3 regions of the Streptomyces sp. NPDC046465 genome follow, and region 2 is predicted to be linked to each of the others. Evidence: riboswitches for the same ligand, from Rfam matches in the RefSeq annotation. Region 2 holds a riboswitch; each other region holds the start of a gene.

Evidence for each region. Region 2 has a riboswitch for cyclic di-AMP ahead of ABZ953_RS07555 (M23 family metallopeptidase). Riboswitches for the same ligand answer to the same signal wherever they lie in the genome.
Region 1: it holds a riboswitch for cyclic di-AMP, as region 2 does, so the genes downstream of both, ABZ953_RS37720 (M23 family metallopeptidase) here and ABZ953_RS07555 (M23 family metallopeptidase) in region 2, are expected to answer to the same signal.
Region 3: it holds a riboswitch for cyclic di-AMP, as region 2 does, so the genes downstream of both, ABZ953_RS04335 (NlpC/P60 family protein) here and ABZ953_RS07555 (M23 family metallopeptidase) in region 2, are expected to answer to the same signal.

The regions. Positions count from the first base shown of each region.
Region 1 covers NZ_JBEYZK010000044.1:7,501-12,525, reverse strand. The annotation lists gene ABZ953_RS37730 (pitrilysin family protein) at 1-893, shown strand, start outside; gene ABZ953_RS37725 (pitrilysin family protein) at 890-2,272, shown strand; cyclic di-AMP (ydaO/yuaA leader) riboswitch at 2,469-2,632, shown strand; gene ABZ953_RS37720 (M23 family metallopeptidase) at 2,645-3,448, shown strand; gene ABZ953_RS37715 (GntR family transcriptional regulator) at 3,645-4,337, shown strand; gene ABZ953_RS37710 (HPr family phosphocarrier protein) at 4,512-4,793, opposite strand; gene ABZ953_RS37705 (GNAT family N-acetyltransferase) at 4,948-5,025, shown strand, end outside.
Region 2 covers NZ_JBEYZK010000004.1:21,402-26,426, reverse strand. The annotation lists gene ABZ953_RS07570 (alginate lyase family protein) at 25-1,302, shown strand; tRNA gene ABZ953_RS07565 (tRNA-Met) at 1,350-1,423, shown strand; gene ABZ953_RS07560 (PP2C family protein-serine/threonine phosphatase) at 1,635-2,777, shown strand; cyclic di-AMP (ydaO/yuaA leader) riboswitch at 2,923-3,085, shown strand; gene ABZ953_RS07555 (M23 family metallopeptidase) at 3,097-4,176, shown strand; gene ABZ953_RS07550 (aldo/keto reductase) at 4,309-5,025, shown strand, end outside.
Region 3 covers NZ_JBEYZK010000002.1:296,149-301,173, forward strand. The annotation lists gene pcrA (DNA helicase PcrA) at 1-2,328, opposite strand, end outside; cyclic di-AMP (ydaO/yuaA leader) riboswitch at 2,626-2,782, shown strand; gene ABZ953_RS04335 (NlpC/P60 family protein) at 2,790-3,998, shown strand; gene ABZ953_RS04340 (hypothetical protein) at 4,148-4,501, opposite strand; gene ABZ953_RS04345 (C40 family peptidase) at 4,846-5,025, shown strand, end outside.

The DNA of each region.
Region 1 (5,025 bases), on a different contig from region 2:
CCCTCTCGTACCCGGAGGGCCACCCCTACCACCACACGCCGATCGGCTCCATGGCCGACCTGGACGCGGCCACCCTGGAGGACGCGCGCGCGTTCTTCCGCACGTACTACGCGCCGAACAACGCCGTCCTGTCGATCGTCGGAGACATCGACCCGGCACAGACGCTCGCCTGGGTCGAGAAGTACTTCGGGTCGATTCCCGGACACGACGGCAAGCAGCCGCCGCGCGACGGCTCCCTGCCCGAGCGCATCGGCAAGGAGCTGCGCGAGGTCGTCGAGGAGGAGGTGCCGGCCCGCGCCCTGATGGCCGCCTACCGCCTCCCGGAGGACGGCACGCGCGCGTGCGACGCGGCCGACATCGCCCTCACCGTCCTCGGCAGCGGCGAGTCCTCCCGGCTCTACAACCGCCTCGTGCGCCGTGACCGCACCGCGGTCGCCGCCGGGTTCGGCCTGCTGCGCCTCGCCGGGGCGCCCTCGCTCGGCTGGCTGGACGTCAAGACGTCCGGCGACGTCGAGGTCCCCGTCATCGAGGCCGCCGTCGACGAGGAACTGGCCCGCTTCGCCGCGGAGGGCCCCACTCCGGAGGAGATGGAGCGCGCCCAGGCGCAGTTGGAGCGTGAGTGGCTCGACCGGCTCGGCACGGTCTCGGGCCGCGCCGACGAACTGTGCCGGTACGCCGTCCTGTTCGGTGACCCACAGCTCGCCCTCACCGCCGTGCAGCGCGTCCTCGACGTCAGCGCGGCAGAGGTCCAGGAGGCCGCCAAGGCCCGTCTGCGCCCGGACAACCGCGCGGTGCTCGTGTACGAACCCGTGACCGTCGCCGACGAGGACGAAGAAGCCGTCGAGAACGCTGAGAACGCTGAGGACGCCGAGGAAGAGGAGGCGGCGAAGTGACCGAGGCCGCGATGCAGTTCCATCCACAGCCCCAGGGCGGCACGGCCAAGCCCTGGGCCTTCCCGGCGCCCGAGCGCGGCACGCTGCCCAACGGCCTCACCGTGCTGCGGTGCCACCGTCCGGGCCAGCAGGTCGTCGCCGTCGAGATCCACCTCGAAGCGCCGCTGGACGCCGAGCCCGAGGGCCTCGACGGCGTCGCCACGATCATGGCGCGGGCCTTCAACGAGGGCACCGACAAGCACTCCGCCGAGGAGTTCGCCGCCGAGCTCGACCGCTGCGGCGCGACGCTCGACGCGCACGCCGACCACCCGGGCGTGCGGGTCTCCCTGGAGGTCCCGGTCTCCAGGCTCCCCAAGGCGCTCGGCCTGCTCGCCGACGCCCTGCGGGCCCCCGCCTTCGCGGACAGCGAGATCGAACGGCTCGTACGCAACCGCCTGGACGAGCTCCCGCACGAGGCGGCCAACCCGGGGCGCCGCGCCGCCAAGGAGCTCTCCAGGCAGCTCTTCCCGGCCGCCTCGCGCATGTCCCGGCCGCGCCAGGGCACCGAGGAGACGGTCACGGCCATCGACTCGGCGGCGGTGCGTGCCTTCTACGAGAAGCACGTCCGGCCCGCCACGGCCACCCTGGTCGTCGTCGGCGACCTGACCGGCACCGACCTGGACGCCGTCCTCGCGGACACCGTCGGCGCCTGGACCGGGTCCGCGGGCGAACCGCGCCCGGTGCCGCAGGTGACCGCCGACGACCGCGGCCGCGTCGTCATCGTGGACCGCCCCGGAGCGGTCCAGACGCAGCTGCTGATCGGCCGCGTGGGCGCCGACCGGCACGACCGCGTCTGGCCGGCCCAGGTCCTCGGCACGTACTGCCTGGGCGGCACCCTCACCTCCCGCCTCGACCGCGTCCTGCGGGAGGAGAAGGGCTACACCTACGGAGTGCGGGCGTTCAGCCAGGTGCTGCGCTCGGCGCCGGACGGCACGGGCGCCGCGATGCTCGCCATCAGCGGCTCCGTGGACACCCCGACCACGGGTCCCGCGCTCGACGACCTGTGGAAGGTCCTGCGCACCCTCGCCGCCGAGGGCCTGACCGACGCCGAGCGTGATGTGGCCGTGCAGAACCTGGTGGGCGTGGCCCCTCTCAAGTACGAGATGGCAGCCTCCGTAGCGGCCACTCTCGCCGACCAGGTCGAGCAGAACCTGCCGGACGACTTCCAGGCGCAGCTGTACCGGCAGCTGGCCGCCACCGGCACCGTGGAGGCCACTGCCGCCGTCGTGAACGCCTTCCCGGAGGACCGCCTGGTGACGGTCCTCGTCGGGGACGCCGCACAGATCGAGGAGCCCGTCAGGGCGCTCGGTATCGGTGACGTGAGTGTGGTCACGGGCTGAGTGACAGTCAGGACATATCGGGACCCCAGTGGCCACTTCGGCCGCTGGGGTCCTCATATGTCCGAATTACTATGGAGGTTGCCTGTCTGCCCTGTGGCGTGCGCTACAAAAGTCGAGTTCTGTTTGTCGAACGAAAGACGCCCCGTTTAGCGTCGGTCCGGCTGTTCGTCGCGCAGTACGCCGCATCCGCGGCACCGGACAGTCATCGCCGAGTCCCCGTACGGCGCGAGCCAGGGGAGCCGGGGACCCACATGTCCCCTGGGGTGAATCGGGCACCTTGCCGTTGAGGCGAGGAACCCGTAGGAGACCTTCCTGCTCCGAACCCGTCAGCTAACCCGGTAGGCGAGAGGGAAGGAAAGGATCACCCGCCACATGGCGTTCACCCGTGCCACCGGGAAGCACCGTCGTCCGAGCCGCCTCACGCGGACCACCGCGAACGTCGCGGGTGTCGCGGCGCTCACCACCACCGGTGTCATCGGAGGCCTTGCCGCCCCGGCGCTCGCCGCCGCCGACGAAGCGGCCGTGGAACACACCGGCCTCACCCAGGCGATATCCGTCGGCGACTCGCTTGCCGAGAACATCGGCGCCCAGGCCGCCGCCCAGCGCCAGGCCGCCGACGACGCCGCTGCGGCGAAGAAGGCCGAAGAGGCCGCCAAGAAGAAGGCCGCGGAAGAGAAGCGCAAGGCCGAGGCCGAGGCCAAGGCGAAGGCCAAGAAGGAGCGCGAGGCCAAGGAGCGCGCCGCCCGCGCGGCCGAGCGCAAGCGCCTGAACACCTACGTCGCCCCGGTCGACGGCTCCTACGTCTCCACGGGTTACCAGACCGGAGGCGCCATGTGGTCCTCCGGCAGCCACACCGGCATCGACTTCCACGCGGCCTCGGGCACCTCCGTCCACGCGGTCGGCTCCGGCACCGTCGTCGAGGCCGGCTGGGGCGGGGCCTACGGCAACAACGTGGTCATCAAGATGAACGACGGCACGTACACCCAGTACGGCCACATGTCGTCCCTCGGCGTCACCGTCGGCCAGACGGTCACCCCCGGGCAGCAGATCGGCCTCTCCGGCTCCACCGGCAACTCCAGCGGTCCGCACCTCCACTTCGAGGCCCGCACCGGCGAGGAGTACGGCTCGGACATCGACCCGATCGCGTACCTCCGCGGGCACGGCATCAACGTCTGACGCGCGCGGCCCAGCAGCACTCCACCGAAAGCCCCGGCTCCTGGCGAGCCGGGGCTTTCGCCGTTGCCTCCAGCATTGTCCAAAAGGTATCCATGAATTTTGGCCCGCTGTCGGAAATTTCCGCGCTCTGCAATAGAGTCACGGAACGAACGTCGGTCGACCGCGTTATGCGGGGATGAAGGCGGAGGTCCGGGTCATGCGTGTTCCCGCGCATTCGGTATGCACGGCCATTCGGGACGACATCGTCGCCGGCGTGCACGAAAGGGGCGGCCGGCTCGCCGAGGAAGTTCTCGCGCGCCGGTACGGCGTCTCCCGCGTCCCCGTGCGCGAGGCCCTGCGCACCCTGGAGGCCGAGGGTTTCGTCGTCACCCGCAGGCACGCGGGCGCGTGCGTCGCCGAACCCACGGAGCAGGAGGCCGCGGATCTCCTGGAGGTCCGCACGCTGCTCGAACCGCTCGCCGCGGCGCGCGCCGCGCAGCGCCGTACGGACGCACACCTCAAGGTCCTGCGCGGACTGGTCAGGCTGGGCCAGGAGCGCGCCAGGAGCGGGCGGGGGGAGGATCTGCGGCCCCTGGGCGGCTGGTTCCACGAGACGCTCGCCCAGGCGTCCGGCAGCCCCGGCCTGAGCGCCCTGCTCGTCCAACTGCGCCACAAGGCCGCCTGGATGTACGTCGTCGACAGCCCGGCGGCGCCTGCCGACTCCTGGGCGGAACACGCGGCGATCGTCGACGCGGTGGCCCGCGGGAACGCGGAGCGGGCCAGGGCGCTCACCGCAGCGCACGCCGCGCGGGCGACGGCCGCGTACCGGCCGCGTCATGTCCGGCGGCCCGGCCGCGGCCGGGTGAGCGATTCGCAACATGGCGTCAACACGGTGAGCCTCCAGAATTAACGGAGACGCCGTATACAAAGGGAAGGTATTTCCCGGCCCTCATTTGTGCTGCGCTTGCCGCCATTTGTGCTGTGCGCCGCGTGTGCCTTGCACCTTCAATTATGCGCAGGCAAACGTCGAGGGGGTCACCCGGAATTCCGGGTGACCCCCTCGACGTGTTTCCAGGAATGTGTCCTAGACCGTCTCCGGGAGCTCCTCGAGCCCCTCCGAGACCAGCTTCGCCAGACGGTCGAGGGCGGCGTCCGCACCCTCGGCGTCGGAGGCGAGCACGATCTCCTCGCCGCCCTGGGCGCCCAGGCCGAGCACCGCGAGCATCGAAGCGGCGTTGACCGGGTTGCCGTCGGCCTTGGCGATCGTCACGGGCACACCGGCGGCCGTGGCCGCGCGGACGAAGATGGAGGCGGGTCGGGCGTGAAGGCCCTCGGCCCAGCCGACGTTGACGCGGCGCTCAGCCATGTGTTGCTGCCCTTCCAGATGTCTCACACTTGTCTAGACCATTGTCGCATGCCGTTACGGGTGCTCCCGTCGGACATACGTCCGCTCCCGTTCGCCTTCGACGCGACCTAGCCTGCCCCGGCCCCGGCGGCCGCGCGACCCGTACCCTGGCCCCATGCAGACCGCGTCGGATCAGCAGGATCGGCACGACTATCCCGCCCACTGGGAAGCCGATGTGGTGCTGCGCGACGGA
Region 2 (5,025 bases):
GTGGGCCCGAACCGGAGGTGCAGCATGGCAGCAGCCGTACGTGGCAGAGGGCGGCGCGGACGGTGCGGGCGGCATGAGCGGCACGAGCGGCGCGGGCGGCGCGTCATCGTGCTCCTCCTCGCGCCCCTCCTCGTCGCCCTCGCCGCAGCCTGCGGAGGCGGCGGCGGTTCCGGTGGCCCCGACACCCGTACGGCCGCGGCTCGCCCCCTCGACCTGGCCTTCAAGCACCCCGGCGTCCTGGTCAGCAAGGAGCAGCTCGAGCGGGTCAAGGCCCACGTACGGGCGCGGGAGCAGCCCTGGCTGAAGGCGTACGAGCAGATGCGGGCCAGCAAGTACGCGGCGGACGACTACCGGGCCACCCCCTACCCCGTCGTGGAGTGCCCGCCCGACACCCGCCCCGGCAAGGGCTGCGTCGAGGAACGCCAGGACGCCCTGGCCGCGTACACGCAGGCGCTGCTCTGGAACATCACCGGGGAGCGCGCGCACGCCGAGAAGGCCGTGCAGATCATGGACGCCTGGGCGAAGGTGATCACCAAGCACACCGAGGCCAACGCCGGGCTACAGACCGCCTGGGCCGCCTCCTCCTGGGCACGCGCCGCCGAGGCCGTGCGCTATACGTACGACGGCTGGAACGACGGCAACCTGCTGCGCTTCGAGCGGATGCTCCGCAACGCCTACCTGCCACAGGTCGAGAACGGCTCCGCCGACTTCAACGGCAACTGGGACCTGGTGATGGCCGACGCCACCATGGCGATGGCCGTCTTCCTCGACGACCACGCGACGTTCGAGAAGTCCGTGCACCACTTCCGCACGCGCGTGCCCGCCTACTTCTATCTGGAGTCGGACGGGAAGCTGCCGGTCTCGCCGGAGGGCAGCGGCATCGACACCGCGGCCGAGCTGAAGAGGTACTGGTTCGGGCAGGGCACCTTCGCCGACGGGCTGTCCCAGGAGACGTGTCGCAACTTCAAGCACGCCAGCTATTCCCTCGCGGCGGCCTCCCACATGGCGGAGACCGCCTGGCATCAGGGTGTCGACCTGTACGGGGAGGCCGAGGACCGGCTGCGGGCCGCCTTCGAGTTCCACTCCAAGTACCAGCTGGGCGCGCCGGTGCCGGGCTGGCTGTGCGGCGGCCGGGTGCAGCGCGACATGGGGCCCGACACGGAGGTCGGCCTCAACCACCTGCGGGGGCGGCTGCACCTGGAGTTGCCGGAGACCGAGAGGTACACGGAACGCGGGCGGCCGGAGGGGACGGACGGCCTCTTCGTGGCCTGGGAGACGCTCACGCACGCGGGCAACGCCTGAGGTGGTTCGACGCACCCCTCCGAATGGCGTAGAGTTGCATTCAACGGCGCGGGGTGGAGCAGCTCGGTAGCTCGCTGGGCTCATAACCCAGAGGTCGCAGGTTCAAATCCTGTCCCCGCTACTCAAGGCCTAGGGCCCGGAACCAGTAATGGTTCCGGGCCCTAGGTGTTTTCCGCACTTGTTTCCGTACCGCTGCCCGTACTCCTCTCCCGTAACCCGGTCGGACCGCGCCAGGTCGCCCCCGCTCCCCCTCGGGGGAACCCTGAGTGGAGCGCGGTGATGGGCGCGGTGATGGACTCGGTGACGGGTGCGGAGTCGGCGGGAGACAAGCGGTGGGGCAGCGAGCGGAAGCCGGGGACAGGGGTGCCACCGCGCACGAGCGGGCCTTCGTCCGCTCCCTGCCCCTCCTGCTCCTGATCATCGGCGTCGTGTACGACGTGTCGACCCCGCCGGAATTCACCGCGGCCCCCCTCTACACGGCCGCCCCGCTGATCGCCGCCCCCTTCTACTCGCAGCTCAGCACCGTCCTGACCGGCGTGGCCGCCACGGCAGCCGTCCTCTTCCTGCACTTCGGCAACCCGGTCAGCAGCCATGTCGAGGCCGTCACCGAGGTGCTCACCGTGGTCACCGTCGCGGCCCTCGCCATCGTCATCAACCGCGTCGTGCGCCGCGGCAACGACCGGCTCGCCAACGCCCGCTCCATCGCCGAGACCACCCAGCGCGCCGTGCTGCCCGAACCCGATCCGCGGATCGGCGGGCTCGACATCGCGGCGCGGTACGAGGCCGCGCAGGCCGACGCGTTCATCGGGGGCGACCTGTACGCGGTGCAGGACACCCCGTACGGCGTGCGGATCATCGTCGGTGACGTCCGGGGCAAGGGCATGGGCGCGGTCGCGGCGGTCGCCGTCGTCATCGGCGCCTTCCGGGAGGCCGCCGAGCAGGAGACGACGCTGGAGGCGGTGGCGCAGCGCCTGGAGCGGGCCCTCGCCCGCGAGGGCACCCGGCGCGACGGACTCGACCAGTTCGAGGGGTTCACGACCGCCGTACTCGCCGAGATCCACCACGCCGGCGGCGCCGTACGGCTGATCAACCGGGGGCACCCGTCGCCGCTGCTGCTGCGCGGGGACGGCCGGCTGTGCGTCCTGTCGGCGACCGAGCCCGCGCTGCCGCTCGGCATGGGCGAGCTGGGGGTCTGGCCGGACCGGGCGGACGAGTCGGAGTTCCCGCCCGGCGCGATGCTGCTCCTCTACACGGACGGCCTGTCGGAGGCGCGCGACGCGGCGGGGGAGTTCTACGATCCCGCGACCCGGCTCGGCGGGCGGATCTTCCCGGGCCGCGGCGGTCCGCGCGCGCTGCTCGCCGCGCTCGCGGAGGAGGTGCGGCGGCACACCGGGGGGCGGATGACGGACGACATGGCGCTGCTCGCGGTGCGGCGGCCCGTCGCCGGGGACCCGGACATCACGTCCCGTGACTGAAGGGCATCCCTCCGCACACCAACTGACGTACTGTCAAGAGAATGTGAAGCTAACGATCAACCGGAACGGCTTGGAATACGGACCCGCTGTCTATTAACGTTCGATAACGCAGCGCGGTCGTCCCAGCCGTCACTAGAGGCGGCTCCGCGCGCACGCGCCTAATCCCGCAAGGGAGCCGGGGAACCACCAACTTGGGGTGAATCAGGCATCTGCGCACCGTGCATCCGTGCACCCGTGCCAGGTGTCCGTAGGAGACCTTCCTGCTCCGAACCCGTCAGCTAACCCGGTAGGCGAGAAGGAAGGAAAGGAGTGCGCCCCAGTGGCGTCCAACCGGCCTGCCCCCCAAGCCGTGTACATACCGAATGACGATGACTTCGGTACGTACGACGACGACTCCTTCGAGGAGTGGAACCCCACCGAGGATTCCGTCCGTCCCGTCCGCGGCAGGCACCGTGTGCACAAGAAGGGCGGCGGCGGGCTCGCCCGCAGCTCCACCGTCCTCGGCGTGGGCGTCATCGCCGCCGTCGGCGCGGGCGGCATCGCCACCGCGCAGGACGGCAAGCCGCCGGTCTCCATATCGATGCCCGACCTGCCGGGCATGGACACCGTCGCGGACTCGCTGCCCGCGGCCAAGTCGCTGCCCGGCGTGGGCTCGCTGATCTCCGACGACGCGTCGGACTCCACGGCGACCGCTGCCGCGGCGGCCCCGCTCACCGCGGCGGGCGTCAGCACCGCCGACGCCGAGCAGGGCACCACCGACGCGGGTGAGGCGCTGCGCGCCCGCATCATGCGCCAGGCCGAGAACCAGCAGAACCAGGCGGACACCGCCGTACGGACCGCGGCCGAGGACGCCGCCGTCAAGAAGGCCGCCGGGGAGGCCGCCGCCCAGCAGGAGGCGGCCACGAAGGACGCGAAGGCCAAGGCCGCCGCCAAGAAGAAGAAGGAGGAGGAGGCCCGCAAGGCCAAGGCAGAGGCCGCGCGCCTGGCCAAGCTCGCCAAGAGCTACGCCATCCCCACCTCCTCGTACACCCTCACCTCGCACTTCGGTGACTCCGGCGCCATGTGGTCCTCCGGTCACCACACCGGCCTCGACTTCGCCGCTCCCACGGGTACCCCCCTCAAGGCGGTGCACACCGGCACCGTCAAGGAGGCCGGGTGGGCGGGCGCGTACGGCTACCGCACCGTGCTCGAACTCGAGGACGGCACGGAGGTCTGGTACTGCCACCAGTCCTCGCTCAATGTCAGCGCGGGGCAGAAGGTCACCACCGGCGAGGTCATCGGCCGCGTCGGCGCGACCGGCAACGTCACCGGGCCGCACCTCCACATGGAGGTCCACACGCCCGACGGCACCGGCATCGACCCGCTGGGCTGGCTGCAGGGCAAGGGCCTCAACCCCTGACCGCACCCTGACCGACCCCTGAGGGCGCCCTCAACTCCGGCGGCCCTGGCGCCAACCCCCCCGACGCCAGGGCCGCCGGTTTCGTCGTGTCAGAGATGGAATTCCGTTTCCGTCCCGGACGTTGCGGAACGTATGACTTCTCTTCGCCAGCTCGGCTCATCCGACCTCGAGGTCTTCCCGCTCGCCCTGGGCGGCAACGTCTTCGGCTGGACCGCCGACCGCACGGCGTCCTTCGCCGTCCTCGACGCCTACACCGCCGCGGGCGGCAACTTCATCGACACCGCCGACGCCTACTCGGCCTGGGTGGAGGGCAACAAGGGCGGCGAGTCCGAGACCCTCGTCGGCGAGTGGCTGACCGAGCGCGGCAACCGCTCCGACGTCGTCCTCGCCACGAAGGTCGGTGCGCACCCCGACTTCAAGGGCCTCTCCCCGGCCACGATCAAGGCCGGTGCCGAGGCCTCCCTGCGCCGCCTCGGCACCGACTACATCGACCTCTACTACACGCACTACGACGACCCCTCGGTCCCCGTCGAGGAGATCATCGGCGCGCTCGACGAGCTGGTGCGGGACGGCAAGGTGCGGGCCATCGCCGCCTCCAACATCACGCCCGAACGGCTCCAGGAATCCCTCGACCTCTCCGACCGCGAGGGCCTCGCGCGCTACGTCGCGCTCCAGCCGCACTACAACCTCGTCTCCCGCGACACCTACGAGGGCCCGCTCCAGGAGGTCGCCTCGCGCTCCGGCCTCGCGGCCGTCCCCTACTACGCGCTCGCGTCCGGCTTCCTGACCGGCAAGTACCGCCCCGGTGCGCAGGTGCGGAGCGCGCGCAGCGGACGGGTCGAGGAGTAC
Region 3 (5,025 bases), on a different contig from region 2:
CGACGCGGCGATGCCTCCGGCCGGTCCCGACCCGCCGGAAGACGACGCCGGTGCGCCGACGGAACCCGTCCGCTTCCAGTCCAGATGGGCGTCCGGGATCTCCTCGAGGAAGCGCGACGGCGGGTTGTACGACGGCTGGCCCCAGGCGCTGCGCATGGAGGACCGCGTCAGGTAGAGGCGCTCACGCGCGCGCGTGATGCCCACGTACGCGAGGCGGCGCTCCTCCTCGAGCTCCTTGACCTGCCCGAGGGAGCGCATGTGCGGGAAGACGCCGTCCTCCATGCCGGTCAGGAACACCACAGGGAACTCAAGGCCCTTGGCGGTGTGGAGGGTCATCAGGGTGATGACTCCGGAGCCGTCGTCCTCCTCGTCAGGGATCTGGTCGGAGTCGGCGACCAGGGCGACCCGCTCCAGGAAGTCGGAGAGCGTACCGGTCGGAGCGGCGCCTTCACCGGCCTCCCCCTCGTCCGCACCGGCCTCGTCCTGAGCGCCGTCCGCTGCCTGGTTGCCGTCCTGACTGTTGTCCTGGTTGCCGTTCTGGCTGTTGTCCTGCTCGAACTCCAGTGCCACGGCGGCGAGTTCCTGGAGGTTCTCGATGCGCGTCTCGTCCTGCGGGTCGGTGGAGGCCTGCAGCTCGGCGAGGTAACCGGTGCGTTCGAGCACGGCCTCCAGGACGACGGCCGGGCCCGCGCCGGACTCGACGACGGTCCGCAGCTCCTCCATGAGCGTGTTGAACCGCTTGACGGCGTTGGTCGACCGGGCCGCCATTCCGTACGCCTCGTCGACACGGCGCAGGGCCTGCGGGAAGGAGATCTTCTCGCGCTGCGAGAGCGCGTCGATCATCGCTTCCGCGCGGTCGCCGATGCCCCTCTTGGGGACGTTGAGGATGCGGCGCAGCGGGACGGCGTCCTCGGGATTGGCGAGGACACGCAGGTACGCGAGGACATCGCGGACCTCCTTGCGCTCGTAGAAGCGGACGCCGCCGACGACCTTGTAGGGCAGGCCCACGCGGATGAAGATCTCTTCGAAGACACGGGACTGGGCGTTCGTCCGGTAGAAGATCGCCACGTCACCGGCCTTGGCGTCACCCGCGTCGGTGAGGCGGTCGATCTCGTCGGCGACGAACTGTGCCTCGTCGTGCTCCGTGTCGGCGACGTACCCGGTGATGCGCGCGCCCGCGCCCTGGTTGGTCCAGAGGTTCTTCGGACGGCGGCTCTCATTGCGCTCGATGACCGCGTTGGCGGCGGTCAGGATCGTCTGCGTGGAGCGGTAATTCTGCTCCAGGAGGATCGTCGTCGCGTCGGTGTAGTCCTCCTCGAACTGGAGGATGTTGCGGATCGTGGCGCCGCGGAAGGCATAGATCGACTGGTCCGCGTCACCCACCACGCACAGCTCGGCGGGGTCGTCGCCCTCGCCTCCGGAGGGGCCGACCAGCTCGCGCACGAGTGCGTACTGTGCGTGGTTGGTGTCCTGGTACTCGTCGACCATGACGTGCCGGAAGCGGCGCCTGTAGTGCTCGGCGACGTCCGGGAAGGCGCGCAGCAGGTGGACCGTCGTCATGATCAGGTCGTCGAAGTCCAGCGCGTTCGCCTCGCGGAGGCGCGACTGGTACATGGCGTAGGCCTGGGCGACGGTCTTCTCGAAGCCGTCGGCGGCCTGACCGGCGAAGTCCTCCTCGTCGATCAGCTCGTTCTTCAGGTTCGAGATCTTGGCGCTGAACGACTTCGGCGGGAACTTCTTCGGGTCGAGGTCCAGGTCGCGGCAGACCAGGGCCATCAGACGCTTGGAGTCCGCGGCGTCGTAGATCGAGAAGGAGGACGTGAAGCCCAGCTTCTTGTACTCGCGGCGCAGGATGCGGACGCAGGCGCTGTGGAACGTCGACACCCACATCGCGTTCGCCCGCGGGCCCACGAGCTGCTCGACGCGCTCCTTCATCTCACCCGCGGCCTTGTTCGTGAAGGTGATCGCGAGGATCTGGCCGGGGTGCGCACCGCGCTCGGCGAGCAGGTACGCGATGCGGTGGGTCAGCACGCGGGTCTTGCCGGAGCCCGCGCCGGCGACGATGAGCAGCGGGGCACCGGCGTGCACCACGGCCGCGCGCTGGTTCTCGTTCAGCCCGTCGAGGAGCGTCGCCGGGTCGATGACCGGGCGGGGGGCACCGTCGCGGTAGTGCGAGTCCCGGGTCATGGGCGCGTCGAACTTCCCGTCGAACAGATCATCCGGAATGGGCTCCGGAGCACTGTCCTCGGGCGGCGGCGGGGGCGCTTCGTCCGTGGCCCGGGAGGGCTGCAGGTCCGCCAGGAAGCTGTCATCAAAGAGGCTGCTCATCGCCTCCCGAGTCTAGGCGGCCCCACTGACAACCCGCTGCGGGTTCCGGTCACCTCACACTTGCCCACGCCATGCCCATGTCTTGCCTACGTCTTGCCTACACCCTGCCTACGCCTTGCCTACACCCTGCCTGCGGACGCTCACGCTCCGCATCCACTCGGCATGATCGCGCCAAGGCCGTGGAAAGTCACGAAAATGTATCGGGCATATCGAACATCAACCTTCACAGGGACCACACGAGTTGGCTAGCGTGCTCCGCGGGCTGCTCGTCCCCCCACCGGCGAACCCGCCGGGAACGAGTGGCCTCCGCCGAGTCCGACATGTTCGGAGCCGGGGACCCACCGAAAACTTGGGGTGAATCGGTCCCGCACGTAGTACGGGACCGTAGGGCAACCTTCCGGACCACCCGCCCGAACCCGACAGCTAACCCGGTAGGCGGTCTACGGAAGGAGTCGCCTCCCTTGGCGTCGCACCGCAAGCCGCGGACCCGGGCAGCCGGAATTCGCACGACCCCCGCCATCGGCATCACGACAGCGGCCCTCACCTCCGTCGCCCTCCTGTCCCAGAGCGCGCAGGCAGCGCCCGCCGCGCCGACGAAACCCAGCCTCGAAGAGGTCCAGAAGAAGGTCGACGAGCTCTACCAGCAGGCCGGTGTGGCCACGCAGAAGTACAACGCGGCCAAGGAGCGCACCGACAAGCAGCGCAAGAAGGTCGACCGCCTGCTCGACGACGTGGCCGAGCGCACCGACGAGCTGAACGACGCGCGCAAGGAGCTCGGCTCGTTCGCCGCCGCGCAGTACCGCACCGGCGCCGTCTCCGAGACGGCCACGATGATGCTCGCCAACGACCCGCAGGGCTACTTCGACCAGAACCACCTGGCGGACCGGCTGACCACGCGCCAGAAGAAGGCGGTCGACGCCTACACGACGCAGCAGGCGTCGGCGACCAAGCAGCGCACGGAGGCCGCAAAGAGCCTGGAGACCCTGAACGATTCGCGGGACGACCTCAGGACGAGCAAGCAGACCGTCCAGAAGAAGCTGGGTGACGCGCGCGAGGTCCTTTCCAAGCTGACGGCCCAGGAGAAGGCGCGGCTCGCGGAGATCGAGCGGAAGAAGAAGCAGGAGGCCAAGCGCAAGGCCGAGAAGCTGGCCCGCGAGCAGGCCGCCGAGGCGGAGCGCAAGCGGAAGGCGGAGGAGGAGGCCCAGCGGGAGAAGGACCGGGAGCAGGGTCAGGGCTCCGGCTCCGGCTCCGGCTCTGATGCGGGCTCGGGCTCGGGGTCGGGTTCCGGTTCGGGCTCCGGGAGCACGGAGGGCGACTACGCCACCAAGGCCGCGAAGGTCATCGCCTTCGCTCAGGCCCAGATCGGCAAGCCGTACGTGTGGGGTGCCACCGGCCCCGACTCGTACGACTGCTCAGGGCTCACCCAGGACGCGTGGAAGGCGGCTGGGATCTCCCTGCCGCGCACCACGTGGGACCAGGTGAAGGTCGGCACGACCGTGAAGACCGCCGACGCCAAACCGGGTGACCTGGTGTTCTTCTACGACGACATCAGCCACGTGGGCATCTACATCGGCAACGGCAAGATGATCCACGCCCCGAAGCCGGGCGCGAACGTCCGCGTCGAGTCGATCTACTACATGCCGATCCACAGCGTGGTGCGCCCCGCGTAACCGTCACACCTCAAAACCCCTCATGACACCTCATAAAAGTGGCCCTCCACACGCGCGTGGAGGGCCACTTTCGTGACGGTCGCCTTCATGAGAGCGGGTTCATGACGGTCGCCTTCATGAGGGCGGGTTCCTACGTCCGGGTCAGGTCCTCAGGTCCACAGCACCGCGATGAAGATGTTCGCGACGGTCAGCAGGCCGACCGCGCCGAACAGGCCCTTGTCGACCTTCTCCTCGTCCCGCTTCACGTAGACCAGCGCGAGGATCACGATCAGCAAGGCCAGCTTGATGCCGATCTTGAGGTTGTTGACCGTGTTGTCGTCCGCCTGGTTGAGGCCCACCAGGACCACACCCGTGACGAGCATGGTCAGCGCGCCGTGCAGCATCGCGGGGTTGAAGCGGGCCGTGCCCTGGCCCATCTGCTTCATCTGGGTCAGGAAACCGCCCAGGAGAGAGCCGATGCCGATGATGTGGAGGCCGACGAAGAGATGGATGAGTAGGTCCATGAGGCCGGAGCCTAGCCGGGGTGCCCGCCCGCCCCGGCCACCGCCCCCGTACCACCACTCCCCGCCAGGCACATCGCAATCGAGCCATCGGTCACGGCCCTACGTGAAGCAGCCGCCGCCTCGTGATCGAGACGGTCGGAGCCGGTCGATGAGCGCCCACTTCCGCCAGTTGCGCACAATCCGTCACTCACCCGTGACGGCCAGGTTTAGCGTCCTCCACCAGGTGACCGACTCCCCACCGCCGCCCGATCAGGGGCGGCCGTCGGACACCACCGCCGAGAAACCCGGCGGTGGCCCGTTCCCCCTGTGCGGGCCGCCGCCGGACACCTAAGGAGCCCCTCTTCGTGGCAGCGCACCGCAAGCCGAAACAGCGCTCGCTCAGCGGCAACACGGTCCGCACGGCCGCCACCCTCGCCCTCGCGGGAGCCGCGTCGGCGACCGCCTTCGACGGCACGGGGCACGCGGACCCACAGCTCGGCCCCGCCGAGGTGAAGTCCAGGGTCGACGCGCTCTACCGCGAGGCG